DNA from 3 places in the Lysinibacillus sp. FSL L8-0126 genome. Region 2 is predicted to be linked to each of the others. Evidence: predicted binding sites of a transcription regulator. Region 2 holds the regulator's gene; each other region holds the start of a gene.

Region 1 (6,166 bases), 2.0 Mb from region 2:
TTTTCAATCGAATCCACACTAACAGGACGGAAAGTGCCGAGACCCACATGTAGCGTGATAAAGACCACTTCTACACCTTTCGCTTTTACCTGCTCTAATAATTGCTCCGTGAAATGCAGTCCCGCTGTTGGTGCTGCAGCTGAGCCACGTTCTTTGGCATAAACCGTTTGGTAACGATCCTTGTCCTCAAGTTTTTCACGAATATATGGAGGCAACGGCATTTCACCAAGTTGCTCTAATATTTCATAAAAGATGCCATCATAATGAAAGTCAAATGTACGTCCGCCATGTTCAAGCTCTCCTGTACAAGTAGCTGTTAATAAACCTTCACCAAATGTGATAACAGTTCCTACTTTTACACGCTTAGCTGGTTTTACAAGTGTTTCCCACTCATCTGTACCAGCTAATTGCTTTAATAACAATACTTCTATATGTGCACCTGTTTCCTCTTTCACACCCATTAAGCGAGCAGGTAAGACTCTTGTATCATTTAATACGAGACAATCTCCAGCATGTAGCTCATCTAAAACGTGAGCAAAATGGTGGTGCTCTACTTTAGTAGCGCCAGGTGTAACAACCATTAAGCGGCTCGCAGTACGATCAATTAATGGCGTTTGAGCAATAAGCTCCTCCGGTAATTCAAAATCAAAATCTTCTACACGCATGAAAAAACTTCCTTCTTTATGTTTGTTGTGGATACTCATATCCAAAATGTTCATAGGCTAAATGTGTGGCAACTCTTCCCCGTGGTGTACGTTGAATAAGGCCAATTTGCATCAAATAAGGTTCATATACATCCTCTATCGTAACCCGTTCCTCACCAATGGATGCCGCAAGCGTATCTAAGCCCACTGGACCGCCTTGGAAGCGCTCAATCATGTTCGTTACAAGTTTATGGTCGATATGATCAAGCCCTCTAGGATCAACTTGTAACAGCTCTAGCGCTTGCTGTGCAAGACCCTCCGTTATCATACCATCTCCAAGCACTTGTGCATAATCTCGTACTCGTTTTAATAGACGATTCGCAATTCGAGGTGTTCCGCGTGAGCGTCTCGCCATTTCCATTGCCGCTACTTGCTCAATTTTCACCTCAAATAAATGAGCACTTCGCACCACAATTTCAGCAAGTGAACGATCATCATAATATTCTAAGCGTAGTAACACACCAAAGCGATCCCTTAAAGGGGCTGATAAGGCGCCAGCTCTTGTTGTAGCACCTACAAGGGTAAAGGGAGGTAAATCAAGGCGTACAGAACGTGCTTCTGGACCTTTCCCCACCACAATATCTAAACAGAAGTCCTCCATTGCTGGATATAGCACTTCTTCAATGGCACGGGAGAGTCGATGAATTTCATCTATAAATAAAACGTCCCCAGGCTCAAGTGAACTTAAAATAGCTGCTAAATCCCCTGGGCGCTCAATTGCAGGGCCACTCGTCATGCGTACATTGACATTCATCTCATTCGCAATAACAGCAGCTAATGTCGTTTTACCAAGTCCCGGAGGTCCATATAACAGCACATGGTCTAAACTTTCTTGGCGAAGCTTTGCCGCTTCAATGAATATTTGTAAGTTTTCCTTCACTTTATGTTGCCCAATATACTGCGTTAATTTTTGAGGGCGTAAAGATAATTCAAACTGCTCATCATAGCTACCTGCCTCACTTGCCATCATACGTTCAGACATGCACCTTCCCTCCTTTCCTTATTTTATTTTTAGCAATAGTTGCAACGCTTGTTTCATAAAGGCATCTGTCGTTTCCAGCTTGTCGTTGTCCTCAAGCTGTGGACGAATTTTTTCGAGCTCTTTTTCAGAATAACCAAGTGCCATTAACGCCAGTATAGCTTCTTCTAGCTCATGCTTATAAGGATTCACACCAAACAATGGTAGCTCATGTTCTGCACTAGGAAGCTCCAATGTATCTAATAACGAGCCTAGCTTGCCCTTCAAATCAAGAATCATTTGACGTGCCGTTTTTTTCCCAACCCCAGGGAACTTCACTAAAAACGCTTCGTCCTCCCGCTCAATGGCACTAATAACCTGTTGCGGATTCCCAGTAGCTAAAATCGCTAGAGCCCCCTTTGGCCCTATGCCAGATACTAATATTAGCTTTCGAAATAGCTCACGTTGATCTAGATTAGGGAAACCATATAAAACTTGTGCATCCTCTCGTACATGCAAATGAACATATATCTGTTGCTCCAGGGCTGATGTGCGGAATGCAAACGGATTGGGCGTATGAAGTTGCCAGCCAATACCTTGTTGTTCTAATACTATAAACTCAGGTGTAATACGAGTTACTTGTCCTTTTAAATAATCATACATCTATAATCCCTCACAATCATCGTCTTCGATTATAGCATATAGCGAACGAATGCTCGACAAAAAGTAGTGGCAAAAGCGCTGTTGCCAAACAAAAATGACCGCCAAATGACGGTCATTTTTTAACAAATCTATCAATATCGTACCACAGTTTTGGCCAATAGGTGAGGGCTCGTTTTGTGAATGGCACTAAATAATCTAAAAATACTAGCTGTTGCTCTAGTGGTAAATCCACTGCAAAAAGCCATTCTCGTAATAGCTCATTCGGATATTTCAAACGATGGAGCTTTCTTTTATCCAGTCGTTTCAGCTCAGGTAATTCGGCAAAAATTTTCCCAAGATCATAATCAACAGCAGGTAATACACGATGCAACCATAAAATATATTCATCATCTGCTTCGCCAAGATGTGCTAAATCAAAATCAATTAAACGTAATTGGCCATCAGAGCACCATAAAAAATTATGATGAACCACATCCCCATGTAATAGTGTGATTTCTTTTTCAGGCGCATCCTCTAATGCAATCAGTTGTAAAGATTTATCACTATAATGCACAATTTGATCGATTTCTTCTTTTGTTAAAAAAGCTCGAAACTCATTTCTTCTACTTTTAAAACGCATATGACGCATTTGCCATTTTAAAAGCTGCGAGTAGGTATGCAAGCCTGGCATTCGCTGCCAAGCTATTTTTTTATGTGTATCATGTAAAGCTATTAATAATTTAAGAGATTCTTCACGATCTTTTTTATATGCAAAGTTAGCACCATGGCTTCCTTCTTGCCATACTTGCACAATTAACTGCTCATCATCACTCTGGACCAATGGTAAGATTAGAGAAGGCTCCATGCGTCCTAACTGGCGATGAATTGCTCTCACCTTCTCTGCAATTTCCACTTGCTTCGCTCGTTTGACAAAATAATGATTCGATTCATACTTATATTTCCAAATGTTTGACTTTAACTCTTCTACAATATACGCTTTTTCACCATCGATAAGGCGTCATCCCGCCTGGGAAATAGTGCGGTGACATCCATTGTCCCCCTGCTGGTGGGCACGGCGGTGGACAATGTGTCGGACATGGTGGTGGCGGACAATGACAAGGATCCATTTGCCATGTAGGCATCATCATTGGTTGTTGATGACAGCCACAGGATTGACCCATGTTCATATCAGGCATCATCATTGGCTGTGTACCACAGCCACAAGATTGACCCATATTCATATCCATTTGTGGCTTCATTTGCTGATCCTGTGTATGGAAGAATGGTGATGTAGACTCTAAAAAGTCTTCCATCCCACCTACTTTATGATCTGGCATGTCACAAGACATTGGCTGTTGTGGCATCGTATAATGCTCGACCTGAGGTTGCATTGGCATCATCGGCCACCACATTTGATGATAGATCGGTTGATGACAACTTGAGCAATGTGGGACAGCAGGCATTTGTGGCATGATATGCATCGGTGGCTGTGGCGCTGGTTGTGGCATTGGCTTCGGTTGAGCTACAGGTGGTGGTGTAGGTGCTGGCGGTGGTGGTGGCTGTATTTGTACAGGTGGTGTTGTAACATTTTGCTCCATTTGTGGCATCACCAATTGTTGGTGCCAATTCATTTCCACAGGCTGCGGTACCCACATCGGTTGTTGTGGCATTTGCATAGGCATTGGCATCGGTATTGGAATCGGAATCATTTGTGGTTCTGGCATTGGCATAGGAGCTGGTGGTGGCGGTACAATAGGCGGCGGTGGTGGCATCGGTCGCTGTACCTCTTTTTTAGGACTTTCCTTCGGTGCCTCCTTATGCACTTGTGTTTCCTTTTTCGGCATTTCTTTATGTGATTCTCTATGCGGCTCTTTGTTTATTTTTTCAGGCAATATAATTTCCATACCTGGAACAATATAATCTGGGTTGGCAAGATGGACATTGAGCCGCTTCAAATCTTCAAACGAAATGCCGTACTCTTTCGCAATCTTCCACAAGGTGTCTCCCTTTTGAACAATATGAATACGCAATTTTTTCCTCCCTTCCTCTCTACGTATCATATGTTCAATGTTTCATTTGGATACAAAAATTTCAGCAAGTTAGAAATGCTTCATGGTACACTAAAACATAAGGAATGCTGATTCCTTTATTATGAGCAGAGGTGAACTCTTATGAAAAAAATGTTAGGCGAAGAACGCCGACTGCAACTTTTAGCGCAATTAAAAAACAGTAAAGCACCTATAACTGGGACAGACTTGGCTAAGTTCGCCAATGTTTCTAGACAAGTTATCGTCAATGATATGACTCTATTAAAGGCAAGAAATGAGCCCATTATTGCCACAAGCCAGGGCTATCTTTATATGCATCAGGAACAATTACAGCAAACCGTTGAACGTACGTTCCCTTGCTTGCATACCTCAGAGCAAACAGAGGATGAATTAATGACCATTGTCGATTGTGGTGGTACTGTCAAAAATGTTATTGTAGAACATCCAATATATGGTGAACTCACTGCCTCCATTATGGTATCAAATCGCCATGAGGTGAAACAGTTTATCGAACGTGTCAATGCCACACAGGCTAATTATTTATCCGCCCTTACTGGTGGCATTCATCTGCATGTCATCTCTGCACCCTCTGTTGAAGTTTTAACTTTAATTGAACAAGCCTTACAAAAAAAGAGCTACTTAGTGTCAGATCAATAAATAGCAAAAGCACCGTATGATATCCTTTTTCATACGGTGCTTTCTGTTTTGATTGCAAATGTTATGCTTCTGATTGGACGCTTGAGCGACGGTATTTCTTTTCTCTTCGCGAGTATTTTGATCCTGAGCGAAAGTATTTTTCCACTCTCTGCGGATATTATAAACCCGTGCGCTACTAGGAAAGAAATCGTTGCCGTTGAGAAGGTGTGGGCAATAAGCATTCACTTTTTTGACCAAATAAACGATAGCGTTGTTTAGCAAATAATCGATACAGCGCATTACGGATAATGGGGGGAACAAGAATCAAGGCATAGAAGCAAGGCCACAGTCCATCCAATTTCCTGCATATGTTTAATGCTGCGGTAGATTCCAGCGAGACGTTCCCTTGTTCAATCAGAATCACACTATCTATATTCTTTGGTATATTGTACTGATTGAGCAATGCTTGGCCGATATCACTTTGAAGTGACGCAAATTGAAAATAGCCAGCTTCATCGTGTTTGATAATAAATTGAACAGTGCTATCACAAAAATTACAGATACCATCAAATAAAATGATGCCAGCCATTACCATTCCTCCCTACAGCTATTCTGCCTCGTCTGATGTAACATAAGTGAAGTAAGTACCCAAAGATTTTACCTTACAGCCTAGTGCAGCTAATTCTTCCATGGCGCCACGCATCATCGGTTCTTTTTCATCTGCTAATACATCAATCATAAAGAAATAATCACCTAAGCCCGTTTTAAGTGGACGTGATTCAATTTTACTTAAATTCAGTTGACGCCATGCAAAAACAGAAAGCACCTGATGCAATGCCCCTGAACGATCCGTTGGCAATGTAATCATAAACGTTGTCTTAGCTTGCCCTTCAGATAGCTCTTGCGGCAATCGTTTATTTTGCTTGGACAGTACAAAGAAACGTGTATGGTTAAAATGGAAATCATGGATATTCGATTCAACTATGTCAAGGCCATATTTTTCGGCTGCTGCTGCATTGCCTACTGCGGCTATACATTCTTGTGGATTTTCTGATACATATTTCGCTGCTGCCGCTGTGGAAGTTGTTTGATGTAATGGCACATGACTGAAACGATAAAATAAGTATTTATGACATTGAGCTAGTGCATGTGGGTGGGAATAAACACCTGCGATAGAC
Region 2 (6,166 bases):
ATTGGCTTGATCACCCAATACAGGAATAACTAGAGACTTTCCTGCCACAATTTTAATATCTGCTAATTCATTTTCTGTTTTGACCAGCTTAATCCAATCATCTGTACTCATCTTACCACGGTATTGCTCTGCTAACGACCACAAGCTATCCCCATGTTCAATTTGAATTTCTGCGTAATTAACATCTCCTGGATCAGTGATGTAAAGGTATCCTGCAAATAATAGACAAGCTCCTAATAAAATGGAGATATGTGTATTTTTCTTTAACCATGTCATAGTTACAACCCCTTTTCTAGAATGTTTGTTCGGAATGTATGTTCTCATAATAAAGCGAACAAACGTTTTTGTCAAACACTTTTCGAACCTATGTTTGCATACATGTTCGCATTCTGTTATACTATCAAATAAGAAGAATGATATTAGAAAAAAGAGGTGAGCACTCATGAAAAAAGTTTCGAAAAGACAAGAGGACATTTTGGCTTTTATTAAAGAAGAGGTACGAGCTAAGGGATATCCACCATCAGTACGTGAAATCGGGGAAGCAGTCGGACTTGCTTCAAGTTCAACTGTTCATGGTCATTTAGCTCGATTAGAACAAAAGGGCTTTATTCGTCGAGATCCAACAAAGCCACGTGCAATTGAAATTTTAGAGCCTGAAGAGTCTATTCAAAAGCAGCAAGTCATTCATGTACCACTTGTGGGGAAGGTAACTGCTGGTTCCCCAATTACTGCTATTGAAAACATTGAAGAATATTTCCCATTACCAGATACGTATGGCACAAGCGAGGATCAGTTATTCATGCTAGAGATTATGGGGGAATCTATGATTGAAGCAGGAATTTTAGACGGCGATTTAGTTATTGTGAAGCAAAAGGCAACAGCTAATAACGGAGATATTGTTGTAGCCATGACAGCAGAGGATGAAGCAACGGTCAAACGTTTCTTCAAGGAAAAAAATCATTTCCGTTTACAGCCTGAAAACTCATCTATGGAGCCTATTATCGTCGATCAAGTTTCTATTTTAGGACAAGTTGTAGGACTATATCGTCGTGTACATTAATCATTTAAAGTAGGTTTTGAGGATTATGTGTTCCTTCTAAGAGCATGTATCCTCTTTTTTACGCAAAAAAAGAATCCATATATGGTTGGATTCTTTGTACAGTCCCCCTGCTACGCTTCCTTTTTGAATTTTAAGCTAGCTTCAACAAAGGCTGAAAATAATTTTTGTGCAGGCTCATCTCCTGCTATAGCTAGTTCCTCGGGATGCCACTGAACAGCCAAGCAAAATGGCAACTCTTCATGAACAACTGCTTCGATAATGCCATCACTCGATTTTGCTGCTACTTTTAATTTCTCTGCTAATACATTAACTGCCTGATGATGAAATGAATTTACCGCTATTTTCTCTTGTTGTAAAATGGTCGCTAATAAATTCTCCTCCATAATTTGTACATAATGAGTAGCTACAGCTCGAGCAGATTGCTGTACATGCTTGAGCAGCTTAGTACTAAAATGGTCACTATCAATATCCTGAAATAAAGTACCACCTAGTGCTACATTTAGTATTTGAATGCCTCGGCAAATACCCAAAATAGGCATCTTTCGTGTGAATGCCGCTTCAATTAATGCTAACTCTACCGTATCTCTTGCTGGATGAATTTTCCCTAGTTTTGGTGCAGGCTCTGCCCCATACAGAAATGGATGCACGTCATAGCCTCCAGATAACAATAAACCATCTGTAAGGGATAGAATTTGTGTGGCATCCTCCTCTACGCCAAGTGGAATAATAAGAGGAATCCCACCTGCATCAATGATACTTTTACTGTAAGCAGCATTTAATCGAGAGGATAAATCATCTTCCACAAAGGCTGTAATGCCAATAATCGGTTTCACTTGCTTCCCTCCATATGCTTGAAGATTGAACAATTACCAAAAACCTAAATACCAATCGATTAATGAATCCCCATAAAAATAGACAATGATAGCGGCTAATGCAATAGAAGGTCCAAAAGGAATAGGTGTTTTTCTCCCCTGCTTGTTCTTCGTTAACACGACAAGCCCGACAATCATGCCGATAACTGCAGCTATAAATAATGTTAACAGTGTATGCATTGTACCAAGAACAAGTCCAATTAAAAAGAATAATTTAATATCGCCTCCACCCATGCCCCCGTTTGATATCACAGCAATACTATATAATATGCCGAAACCAACGACTGCACCTACAGCACAGTCCCACCAGGGTGTTAATGGCGACAATACTCGTCCAATAATAAGGAAGGGTAAAAAGAATAAAAGCACCTTATTCGGAATCAGCATATAGGCTATATCAGAAACAACAATGATGACTAATAATGAAATAAAAAATAGGGCTACTATAAACTCTATGCTCCAACCAAGCTGCCAATATGCAAAGGCAAACAATAATCCTGTTAATAATTCCATTACTGGATAAATCCAAGCTATTTTATTACCACAGCTCCGACATTTCCCCCCAAAAAACACATAAGATAAAACTGGCACTAAATCAAGCGCCGTCAGTTGCCTTTGACATTTAGTACAATGTGAAGGAGGTTGTACAATCGACTCCTTCTGTGGCACACGTAAGCCTACCACATTATAAAAAGAGCCAAAGACAAGCCCAAATAAAAATAGAAAGATTGTATAAGCCATTTCCAATTTTCTGTCCTCCTAAACTAATAGGCGCCCATACAGATGCAGTATGGAACGCCTATCAATGCAATTATTACTCTCCTTCGTAATAGAACGTCGTCACCTGGACGGTAGCTTGTAAAGTAAGATCCGTATCTTTTTCTAATTGATCCTGCTCTCCAGGCAATTTGAATTCGATAGTATCCGTTTTCATCACACGCTGTAATTGTTCAATTTCCTGTAAAAAGCTCTCTAGAGAATTAAAATCAAGCGCCCCAACCTCTAATATAAAAGTAATCAACTTTAAATTCGATGGTAAGGAATCCTTTGAAATAGATGAAATCGGTGAACTCGTAATCTTGTTATCCTGCTCACCATTAACCTCTTCTTCAGCTTGCTCCAACAGATTAAGGTCTTGCGATACATCTGATTGCGAAACAGCCGCATCATCATTTTGAACTGTTAATGACTTTATGCGTGTTCCTGTCACTTCCTCAATCTCAGCTAAATCTAGTATGATCTTTTCAACAGCTCTTGTTGTAGGTAGCTTCTGTCTTAACGCTAAAACATTGATAGTCGGCTGACCCTGCTCCTTGTCTAATTGAGCTAATTGTTCTTTTACACTAGAAATCTCTTGCTGTATCTGTGATACATGACTCTCTTTTGCTTCTACTTCATTTAATCTTGGTAATAATAAATAATAATAAAGCGCAAATAAAATAGAAACGATTAAAGTCAATAACAAGATAATAGATGAATTTTTACTACTCGTTAATTTATTCATGAGCGTCGTCCTCCAGCTAAATACATAAAGTCGATTGTCGCCGTAATGGACACTGAATAACGTGGTACTTCTTTAAATTTTTGTTCAGGCGTTAATTCCTTCTGTTCGCCAAGCTCTATATCAAAGTTTGACACTGTATTAATTTGTGCGTCTGTAAAAAAACTACTCATTAAAAGTCGCTCTACATATTTCGATATATCGGTCATCGTTTCAAAATCCACTTCAATATTAACTGTATTTTCCCCAAAAACGTAGCTACGCAAGTACGTTTGAGTTGGTAGTAAAGTTTTCGTTTCATCAATTAATGGGGTTACAGGATAAGAAACACCTTGAATATAGGCAACAGATTCCTCCAATGATCCCTGATCAACACTTTGTCTTACATCTAACTCTTGCTGTAATTGTTCAAGCTGTGTCGTTAATGTCTTTTCCTCAGCAGATAAACGTGACAAATCACTTTTAGCTGTAAAAAATATAAATAGTAAATAAGCTACTATTAGACCCACTATGACAATTATCAAGCTATAAAAAAGCTTTGGTGAAGTAGACCGTTTTTCAAGCTGTGGTAAGAGGTTTATATCTGGAACCATTAATGAACCTCCTTCAAAGCTAAGCCTAGCAATGTTGAAAATTCTTTTTTAAAATAAGGAAAGAACTTTTCAATTTTTGCTCCATCAACAATCATCAAAGGTGTCTCTAAATTAGAAGATAATAAGGTTCCTATTGATTTGAGTAACGGGTTATCACCAAGTATTATGATTTCATCTACTGTTTTTTCCCCTTTATGTAAAGAAAACTTAAAGAAATTCATCATCCGATCAATTTCTAAAACCTGATCCATGACGACCATCTGGTAATCTTCGGTTTCACCATTGTAGAGAAATTGGTAGCTAAATTCATCGACTTTTTTGCCCTGCCATTGTGCCATATCTGTTTCAATCGATTGATAACGCAAAAACTCAACCTGTCCGTTTGAAAAGATACTAATGGAAAGTTCATTGATAGACCAATCAGCAATTAAATATGTTTTATTAGGCACTAACATTGACATATGTTCTAACAAACGTATATTGCATAAGGCACGAATATCGGCAGCTTCAGGGTCCAAGGAGACATCTAACAGCATTCCTACTATTTTCGTAATTTCCTCTGAAGGTGCTGCAAATAATATCGCTTTACCGTCCTCCGCATCGGGATCATAAACATCAATTAACGGGGCCTGAAAAGGTAAATGAATAGAATGGCCCAACTCCATTTCAGCATATCCTCGTAATTCCTGAGGTTTAACATCTTTAGGATGCTCGAAACTTTTTAATAAAACAGTTGTATCAGGCACAAACATACGAACAGCCTGTTTTTTTCCTGTCCACTTCACAACCTGTTCTTTAATAATTTCAAAAAGAGCCACCTCATCTATGATTGCTCCATTTTCAACGATATCAACTGGTAAAGGATATTCATAGCCATGCCATTGACTAGGCTCAGGTCCTTTCGCCACAATCGCACGTAGCACATAATCCTTCAGTTCAATCGATACATGCGACTTTCTCTTTCTCTTAAACATGTGAAAAGACCTCCTTTTCCTATTCAGTATAAATGATTTTATCAATTAGTCATCCATTCCCCAGCCAGAAACGCAAGAAAATTATCGTTTCTGAATGGGTTGGGAGGACTGATTATTGAGTTTTAGTATTTTCTGTTTTTTTCTTATCTACTCCTGCACTTTTTAATAGTTTATTAAGTTCTTCTTCAAATATTGTTATTGCACCTGCAGTTGAGCTAACTTTGAGACTCTCTGTTTTAATCTCTTCAAATCTACCATATGAAATTGACCATTTTTTTTCACTTTCGTTATACGTTACTTTATCATTGCTTCCTAGCTCAATACCATCTACAAACGCTTCTAATTCATCTTTCACACACTCATTATCTGAGCTGTCTCCTTTACAAGCGCCATCAATATAAGCAATCTTAGCACCAGATAGAATATTTGATGCTTCTGCTAAAATAGCACGGTCCTTTGACTTATTAATAATATTACCAATTGCAGGCACAGCGATTGCTGCGATAATTGCTAAAATAACAATTACAGCTAAAAGTTCAACTAATGTTAAACCCTTCTCATTTTTCAATAGTTTTTTATTTTTCCATTTTTTAAACATAGAGAATTCCTCCTTAGTAGTTTTATATGAAGTGTGAAAACACGGTCTTCTAATTCAATTTCTAAATAAGTTTTATATAATTAAAAATTACATATTTTCATATAGTTGGAACATTGGTAAGAATATAGCCGCAACAATTACTCCTACAACAAGAGCAAGTACTATAATCATTAAAGGTTCGATAAGTGACTTCATTGTATCGACGGCACGGTTTACTTCTTCCTCGTAAAAATCAGCAATTTTTTCAAGCATGTAATCCAAGGAGCCTGTTTTCTCACCAATTGCTGTCATTTGTGTAACAAGAGGTGGAAATAGCCAGCTTTTTTCAAGTGGCTCTGATAATGTGCCACCCTTTTCTAAATTATCGCGGGCCTCCAGCACTACTTTTCCCATAACTGGATTACCTCCGACTTTTTCAACAATCGTTAGGGCTTGTAAAATCGGCACCGAGCTACTAAAAAGAGTAGATAGAGTTCTCGTCATTCTCGCTATAATATCTTTTTGTAAAAGTTGGCCAAAGATAGGCATGCGGAGTAACAAAACATTAACCGTATAATGAAACTCTTTA
Region 3 (6,166 bases), 2.1 Mb from region 2:
ATGCTCCTATATCGACAATTTGCTCTTTCTGCCAATGTTTGAGCATTGTATCATGACAAGTAAAATATAAAATTTGACGTTCATATCCTACTTCTTTCATTAATTGTACCATTTTGTTTGTACGGTTTCGATCAAAATGGACAAATGGATCGTCCATAATAATTGGAAATGGAGCAGTGCTCACTAGTGTTTTTGCAAGGGCCAGACGTAATGCAATATAGGCTTGTTCTTTGGTAGCCTGAGATAATTCAGCCATTTGATAACGTAATCCTGCTACATCTTGTGCAACAAAATAACCTTCATCATGAATCGAAAGTTTATCGTATCTTCCCCCTGTTAGTAAACGGAAAATCGCATTCACCTCCACAAGGACATGAGGTAATTTTTCTTCACGTAGGCGGAATAATGTTTCATGAATGGCTGTCGCAACAGCTTTTTTAGTTGCCCATTGCTCAATCAGCTGCTGCAATTCTGCTTTCTCCTGCTCAAGCTGTTGTAGCAATTGCCCATACTTTTCATCATTTAATAGCTGATCTTTTTCAATGAGCAAAGCAGCACGTTGCGCAAGACATTGGTCGATCGCTAGCTGCGTTGAATTTTGCTCTTGTTCTAAAGCATGTATGTCCTCGTTAACAGTGTCCTCCACTAGACTCTCTCGCTGTGGAAGATTGAGTGAGGCGAGTTGAGCCTGAACCGTTTGTAACTCTGTCATGATGTTTTTTTGCTGCTCAAATTGCTCATACATTTCATAATAAGCCTGCTCGTTTGGAACTTGTGCTTCATTCAATAGCTCAGCCATTTCAGTTGTATAACGGTCCAGTTTTGATTGCCCACCATCCATTTTTATCTTCAGGCCAGCTAGCTGTTCTTTTGTTTGCTGTACTTGCTGTTGATGTTGTTGTGCTTCAAGGTAGGCTGTCCGTAAATACATATATATTTCCTGTTCATTATAGGCTCCCTCTAAAACCTGTTGAAGCTGTTTATAAATATGCTGCTTTTCTTTTTGAACTTCTTGCATAAGGCTTAGGGTACTATTTTTTTTAGCTGCTAGCTCTTGCACACTCCGAATACGCATAAATAATTCGGGCATTAACGTTCTGGCGATTGTTCCCTGTAATCGATAACGTTTTAAAAAATGCTGGAGTGTGTGAGTGGCTTCTTCACTCTCTATCTCAGCCTGTTGAATTTTATATTCAAGAGAAGCGTATTGCTGCTCCTTCTCCTTTTGCTGTTCATTGACGTGTACCCAACGATCTTCATATCTTTGCTTCTTTAATAGCACCGCTTGTACCGTCATTTCCTCCTGCTCTAACTCTCGAAGAAGGGAGCTATGCTCTTTACTAGTAGGCTCATCCGCTTGTTTAACATATCGGATAAATAACAGAGTCAGCAATGATAAAACAGCTCCGATAATGGTCGTAACTATGTTTTTTTCAAATACACCATAAATCAATGACAATAAACCGATTAGCAGTACAAGCCAGCTAAAATAATGAGGTTGCTTTTGTTTACTACGTTGCGATTTGGCCGCACGTAATTGCTCAAGCTTACGCTTTTGTTGGGGCCACTGTGCTAAAATATGTTCTTCTTCATTTGTTAATGACTCTTGCATGAGCCGTTGCTTTTGTTTGGCAATTGTCTCTAATTCTAGATGGACTTGCTCTAGTGAGCGTAGATGAAACTTTAGCTCGTCCTCTGCCTCCTCCAATTTACTTAATTGAAGCTGAAATTGTTGTTCCTGCTGGAGTGAAACCGTTTCTTCGAGAAGATTCTCCTGTGCCTCTGTCTCGAGTACGCCTAATAAACGAAACTGTGCTTTCATTTCTTGCTCAAACATAAAGAGATCATCATGTAAATTTTGCTCCTTCACCATCAGCTGATGCCACGTTGCCTCTTTTTGCATAAGACGAGCCATTTCATTGACCGTATGCTCATCCGCTATGGTAAGTACTTGATCTTGTAATGTTTGACATTGCTCCTTTAATTGCATTAGCTGCTGGCTTTCGTGTAATAGACGATCCTTTAATTGCTCATAGCGTCTTATACCTTCTGGCGGAAACTGTACATGTTGATAATTGACCAGTGTCTGCTGTAAAATCTGTTGCTGTTTGAGGAGAGGAAGTGCCTGCTTTTGAATCGTTAACTGCTGCCATTGTTGTTGCAGCAGTTTTTGCGTACTATAAAGCTTTTCTAGATTATGCTCAAGTAGTTGTAATTGCTTTAATTTGTCCTCAAATGTTAGAATCTTTCCCTGCTCCTGTTTAATCGTACGCTCAAGCTGCTTTAATTGCTCAACCTTTTGATTAATCACGGGTACTTTACCTGTTTTTTTAAACAGCTCATTTGCCTCTTTCTCCATCTTCTTTTCAAGAGCTGATAAATGTTGAACCCCTGTTGTGCCAGAGGCTAGTAGCAAATGGGTTAGCTCCTCCTCTGACATTTTTTCAATGCCCTGTAGCTCATGCAATGAAAATGAAAAAATGGATTCAAAGGACGTTCTAGAATACCCATATAAAAGCTTAGTTAATAGTTCCTCGTGTCCCGTTGTTCCATCCTCTAGATAAACAGAAACATCGCCCGCTGCCTTTCCTTTCACACGTTCAATAGTGCACTGGCCATAAATAGGATGCACGAGTGTGAGCTGACCACCATATTTCGTCGAAACTTTTGGTTCATATTTGCGCTGTGTCTGCTGCCGTATGGGGAAACCAAAGAGCATTTGTAGTATAAACTGCTGAATCGTCGTCTTTCCTGCTTCATTTAATCCATAAAAAATAGTGACACCCTCATTTAAGGAAATGGTGATGTTTTCATGCTTACCAAAGCCATATATTTGGATTTTTTGTATAGTCAGCATGTGATCACGCCCTTTGAATTTCTTCTGCCAATAATGCCTGTGCATTTTGCGTTAAGTTTTCAATATCCTTGTCACTTAGTGGCTCTATCAGCCTTGCACCACCAGCATATTGGTATAAATCTTTTAGAATATCTTTCCATTCATTACTGTCCCACTGCTCCATTAAGCTGACAACGGATTGAGTTGCTGCTGTCTGCTCATAAAGACTTGCTGTCTTCTGCAATACCAACTTTTGTACCCAACACATCGGCTCAATGCCTTCCTCCGTCTCTCGCACAGTATCTAACCATGCATCTACAGTTGCGTGTTCAAATAAAGCTTCCGTTTGTTCATCAATGTTTTGCAGGTGAAGCTCAACTACTGATGCCCCGTACTTCGTCCTATTCGTTGTGATCGCTTCCGAACATCTTTTTAGTAATTCATTGGCATGTACAACATTCGTACAATCCACTTCTATCGTGTTATAAACGACAGTAGATGTAGGGATAAAATCTAGCTCATTCGATGTTTGGGATAACGTCACGTCATAAAAGCCTTTCAGTCCTTGTTCTTTACGATGTCGACTTTGAATATTGCCTGGATAAACAATGGGAGGGTTTTGATGTAAAAGCTGTCGTTTATGAATATGTCCCAAAGCCCAATAATGATAGTTCTTTTCTATCAACTGCTGCTTAGTGAAGGGGGCGTAAACATCATGGGTCGTGTTGCCTGCCTCACTGCCGTGTAGCATACCAATATGAATGGCATGCTGATCCTGTGCAATTGGATAACTTTCAATAACTGATTCCTTTAAATGGCGTTCATGATAGCTGAAACCATATATATTTACTTGCTGGCCTCGGATTTTTAATTGAACCACGGTCGTTTCCGCTGGTAGTTCATAGACATTGCTTGGCAAAGCAAAGCGTGTCCAAGTGCCATTTAAATGATCGTGGTTACCATAGCTCACAATCACAGGGATGTTGTGTTGGAAGAGCTTTTCCATTGCATCCTGAAATCTTCGTTGTGCTTGCAAGCTACGATTTTCACCATCATAAATATCTCCAACAATTAATATAAAATCAGGTTTCTCTTGAATTGCTTTATGGATAATTTTATCGAATGCTTCAAAAGTACTCGACCTAATGTTCTTTAAAATGTGCTCAGGTAATCCAAATAAACCTTTAAATGGACTATCTAAATGTAAATCTGCCAAATGAAAAAAACGAATTGCTGTCATCCAATCACCTCAAATAGTAGATAATTATCGCCTCTGTACCGTAATATGTTCACTAAACAAAACCGAATATTTGTTCTATTTTATCATAGTTCACGTTTTATGAAAAATGGTATTACATAAAAAACAGCATTGCCTTACTTTTTCCACAATTTTCGTAATTTATCAAAAAATTCACTAGTTTTACCGTGAAGTTTATAAATCTTCTATGTATAATAGAAATATATTTAAGTAAAAGGGTGGGGTTTGTATGGAGAATTATCGTTTTACAGCTTTTGAAAAAACAGGGGAAACATTATTTGATGAAACTTGGACATTTGAAAATGATGAGGCTGCTAAACTAAACGGACAACAACAAATTGAGGAAAAAGGTGTTGCCGACAAAACTCATCGTCTTGTAAACGCTTCGGGTAAATTAATTTTATTCCATGTTTAGTGGCTAAAAGGCACGTAGTCATTGTTGCTACGCGCCTTTTATGATTGTTATTTTCCTACAAAGACAGGCATTCTTTTCTCTACAAATGCATGAATGCCTTCTAGATGATCTGTTGTTTTACGCATAGCGGATTGCCCCTCTGCTTCTAAAGCTAGGATATTTTCTAGCTGAGGCAAATTTTGAGCATGTAGAATTTTTTTCGTTGTAATCATGGAAGAAATAGGTGACGCAAGCATTTTACCAACAAGCTGATCTGCCATGGCAAATACAGTACCCTCTGGTGCAATAAAGTCAATAAGCCCTTCATCTAATGCTTCTTTTGCTGTTAATACCTTCCCCTCCCAAATCATCTGTTTCGCTTTAACAGTCCCCACACGTTCCTTCATGAAGAAATGACCACCTCCATCTGGGATTAGTCCTATTCCAATGAAATTCATAGCTAGCTTACTATTTTCACAAGCCACAACTATATCTGCCCCAAGTGTTAGACTAAACCCTAGACCTGCCGATGCACCATGAACAGCAGCAATCACAATCATTGGTAACTGATAATACGCTTTCACAATACGTGAAAGATAGACCATTGCCTCATCAATATTTAATGGTTTATTTTCATCTAACATAGCCTTGATATCGCCACCCGCAGAAAAGACTTTTCCTTCTCCACGAATAACAAGCACCTGTATATTTTGTTCCTGTTGGAGAGCCTCAAAGCATTCTGCGAGTTCTCGCATCATAACATCATCCATAGCATTCATCGCCTGCGGACGATTCAATGTTAACGTTGCACGACGTTCTAATTTTTCTAAAGTAATCGTTGAAAATTCCATCTCTATTACCCCCAAATATGAATAGTCATTCACTATGTACTATTCGTGTTTTTTTAGAAAACTCCTTCTACTCTAAGCAAAATTGCTCTTGTTATGCTATATTAAAGGACGAATATTGAGTTAAAGGTGGTAACGTATTTTGATACAGAAGGACTATCGTGTATTACTTTATTATAAATATATTACAATTGAAGACCCTGTAGCATTTGCAGAAGAACATTTAGCATTATGTAAAGAAATTGGACTTCTTGGACGTATTTTAGTAGGCTCTGAAGGCATTAATGGCACCGTTTCTGGTACCGTTGAGCAAACAGATGCTTATAGGAATCATATGAAGGCAGATGCTCGTTTTAGTGATATTATGTGGAAAATCGATGAGGTGGAAGGACATACCTTTAAGAAAATGCATGTACGTCCTCGTCAGGAAATTGTCCATTTAGGTTTGGAGCATGATATTAATCCTTTGGAAATCACAGGCGATTATTTATCGCCTAAAGAATTTATGGAACAAATGCAAGAAGAGAACACTGTGATTATCGACGCCCGAAATGACTATGAATATGATATTGGTCATTTCAAAGGTGCTGTACGACCTGATATTGAAACCTTCCGTGACCTTCCAGCTTGGATGGAAGCACATAAAGAAGATTTTGCAGATAAAAAGATTTTAACTTACTGCACAGGTGGTATTCGCTGTGAAAAATTCTCTGGTTGGCTAAAACGTGAAGGCTATGGTAAAAGTGTTGGTCAATTACACGGTGGTATTGTAACCTATGCAAAAGATCCTGAAGTAAAGGGCCAGCTATGGGATGGTCAGATGTTTGTTT

Evidence for each region. Region 2 encodes LexA, which represses DNA repair genes until DNA is damaged. Its sites were predicted from a motif close to CGAACATATGTTCG; they were not measured.
Region 1: ruvA (Holliday junction branch migration protein RuvA) is a predicted target of LexA. The motif match lies at 2,368-2,381, and genes of this name have one in related genera.
Region 3: MHI34_RS11355 (DNA repair exonuclease) is a predicted target of LexA. The motif match lies at 4,140-4,153, and genes of this name have one in related genera.

What each region holds. Positions count from the first base shown of each region.
Region 1 is NZ_CP152028.1:2,954,793-2,960,958, reverse strand. It holds gene queA (tRNA preQ1(34) S-adenosylmethionine ribosyltransferase-isomerase QueA) at 1-665, opposite strand, end outside; gene ruvB (Holliday junction branch migration DNA helicase RuvB) at 682-1,686, opposite strand; gene ruvA (Holliday junction branch migration protein RuvA) at 1,705-2,325, opposite strand; gene MHI34_RS14460 (phosphotransferase) at 2,438-3,271, opposite strand; gene MHI34_RS14455 (LysM domain-containing protein) at 3,306-4,334, opposite strand; gene MHI34_RS14450 (transcription repressor NadR) at 4,476-5,009, shown strand; gene MHI34_RS14445 (DCC1-like thiol-disulfide oxidoreductase family protein) at 5,185-5,577, opposite strand; gene pheA (prephenate dehydratase) at 5,596-6,166, opposite strand, start outside.
Region 2 is NZ_CP152028.1:223,369-229,534, forward strand. It holds gene MHI34_RS01135 (LysM peptidoglycan-binding domain-containing protein) at 1-276, opposite strand, end outside; gene lexA (transcriptional repressor LexA) at 443-1,060, shown strand; gene MHI34_RS01145 (gamma-glutamyl-gamma-aminobutyrate hydrolase family protein) at 1,171-1,893, opposite strand; gene MHI34_RS01150 (A24 family peptidase) at 1,927-2,679, opposite strand; gene MHI34_RS01155 (hypothetical protein) at 2,747-3,436, opposite strand; gene MHI34_RS01160 (hypothetical protein) at 3,433-4,026, opposite strand; gene pilM (pilus assembly protein PilM) at 4,026-5,000, opposite strand; gene MHI34_RS01170 (prepilin-type N-terminal cleavage/methylation domain-containing protein) at 5,113-5,598, opposite strand; gene MHI34_RS01175 (type II secretion system F family protein) at 5,686-6,166, opposite strand, start outside.
Region 3 is NZ_CP152028.1:2,317,044-2,323,209, reverse strand. It holds gene MHI34_RS11360 (AAA family ATPase) at 1-2,857, opposite strand, end outside; gene MHI34_RS11355 (DNA repair exonuclease) at 2,862-4,076, opposite strand; gene MHI34_RS11350 (YhzD family protein) at 4,324-4,509, shown strand; gene MHI34_RS11345 (enoyl-CoA hydratase) at 4,557-5,339, opposite strand; gene MHI34_RS11340 (rhodanese-related sulfurtransferase) at 5,479-6,166, shown strand, end outside.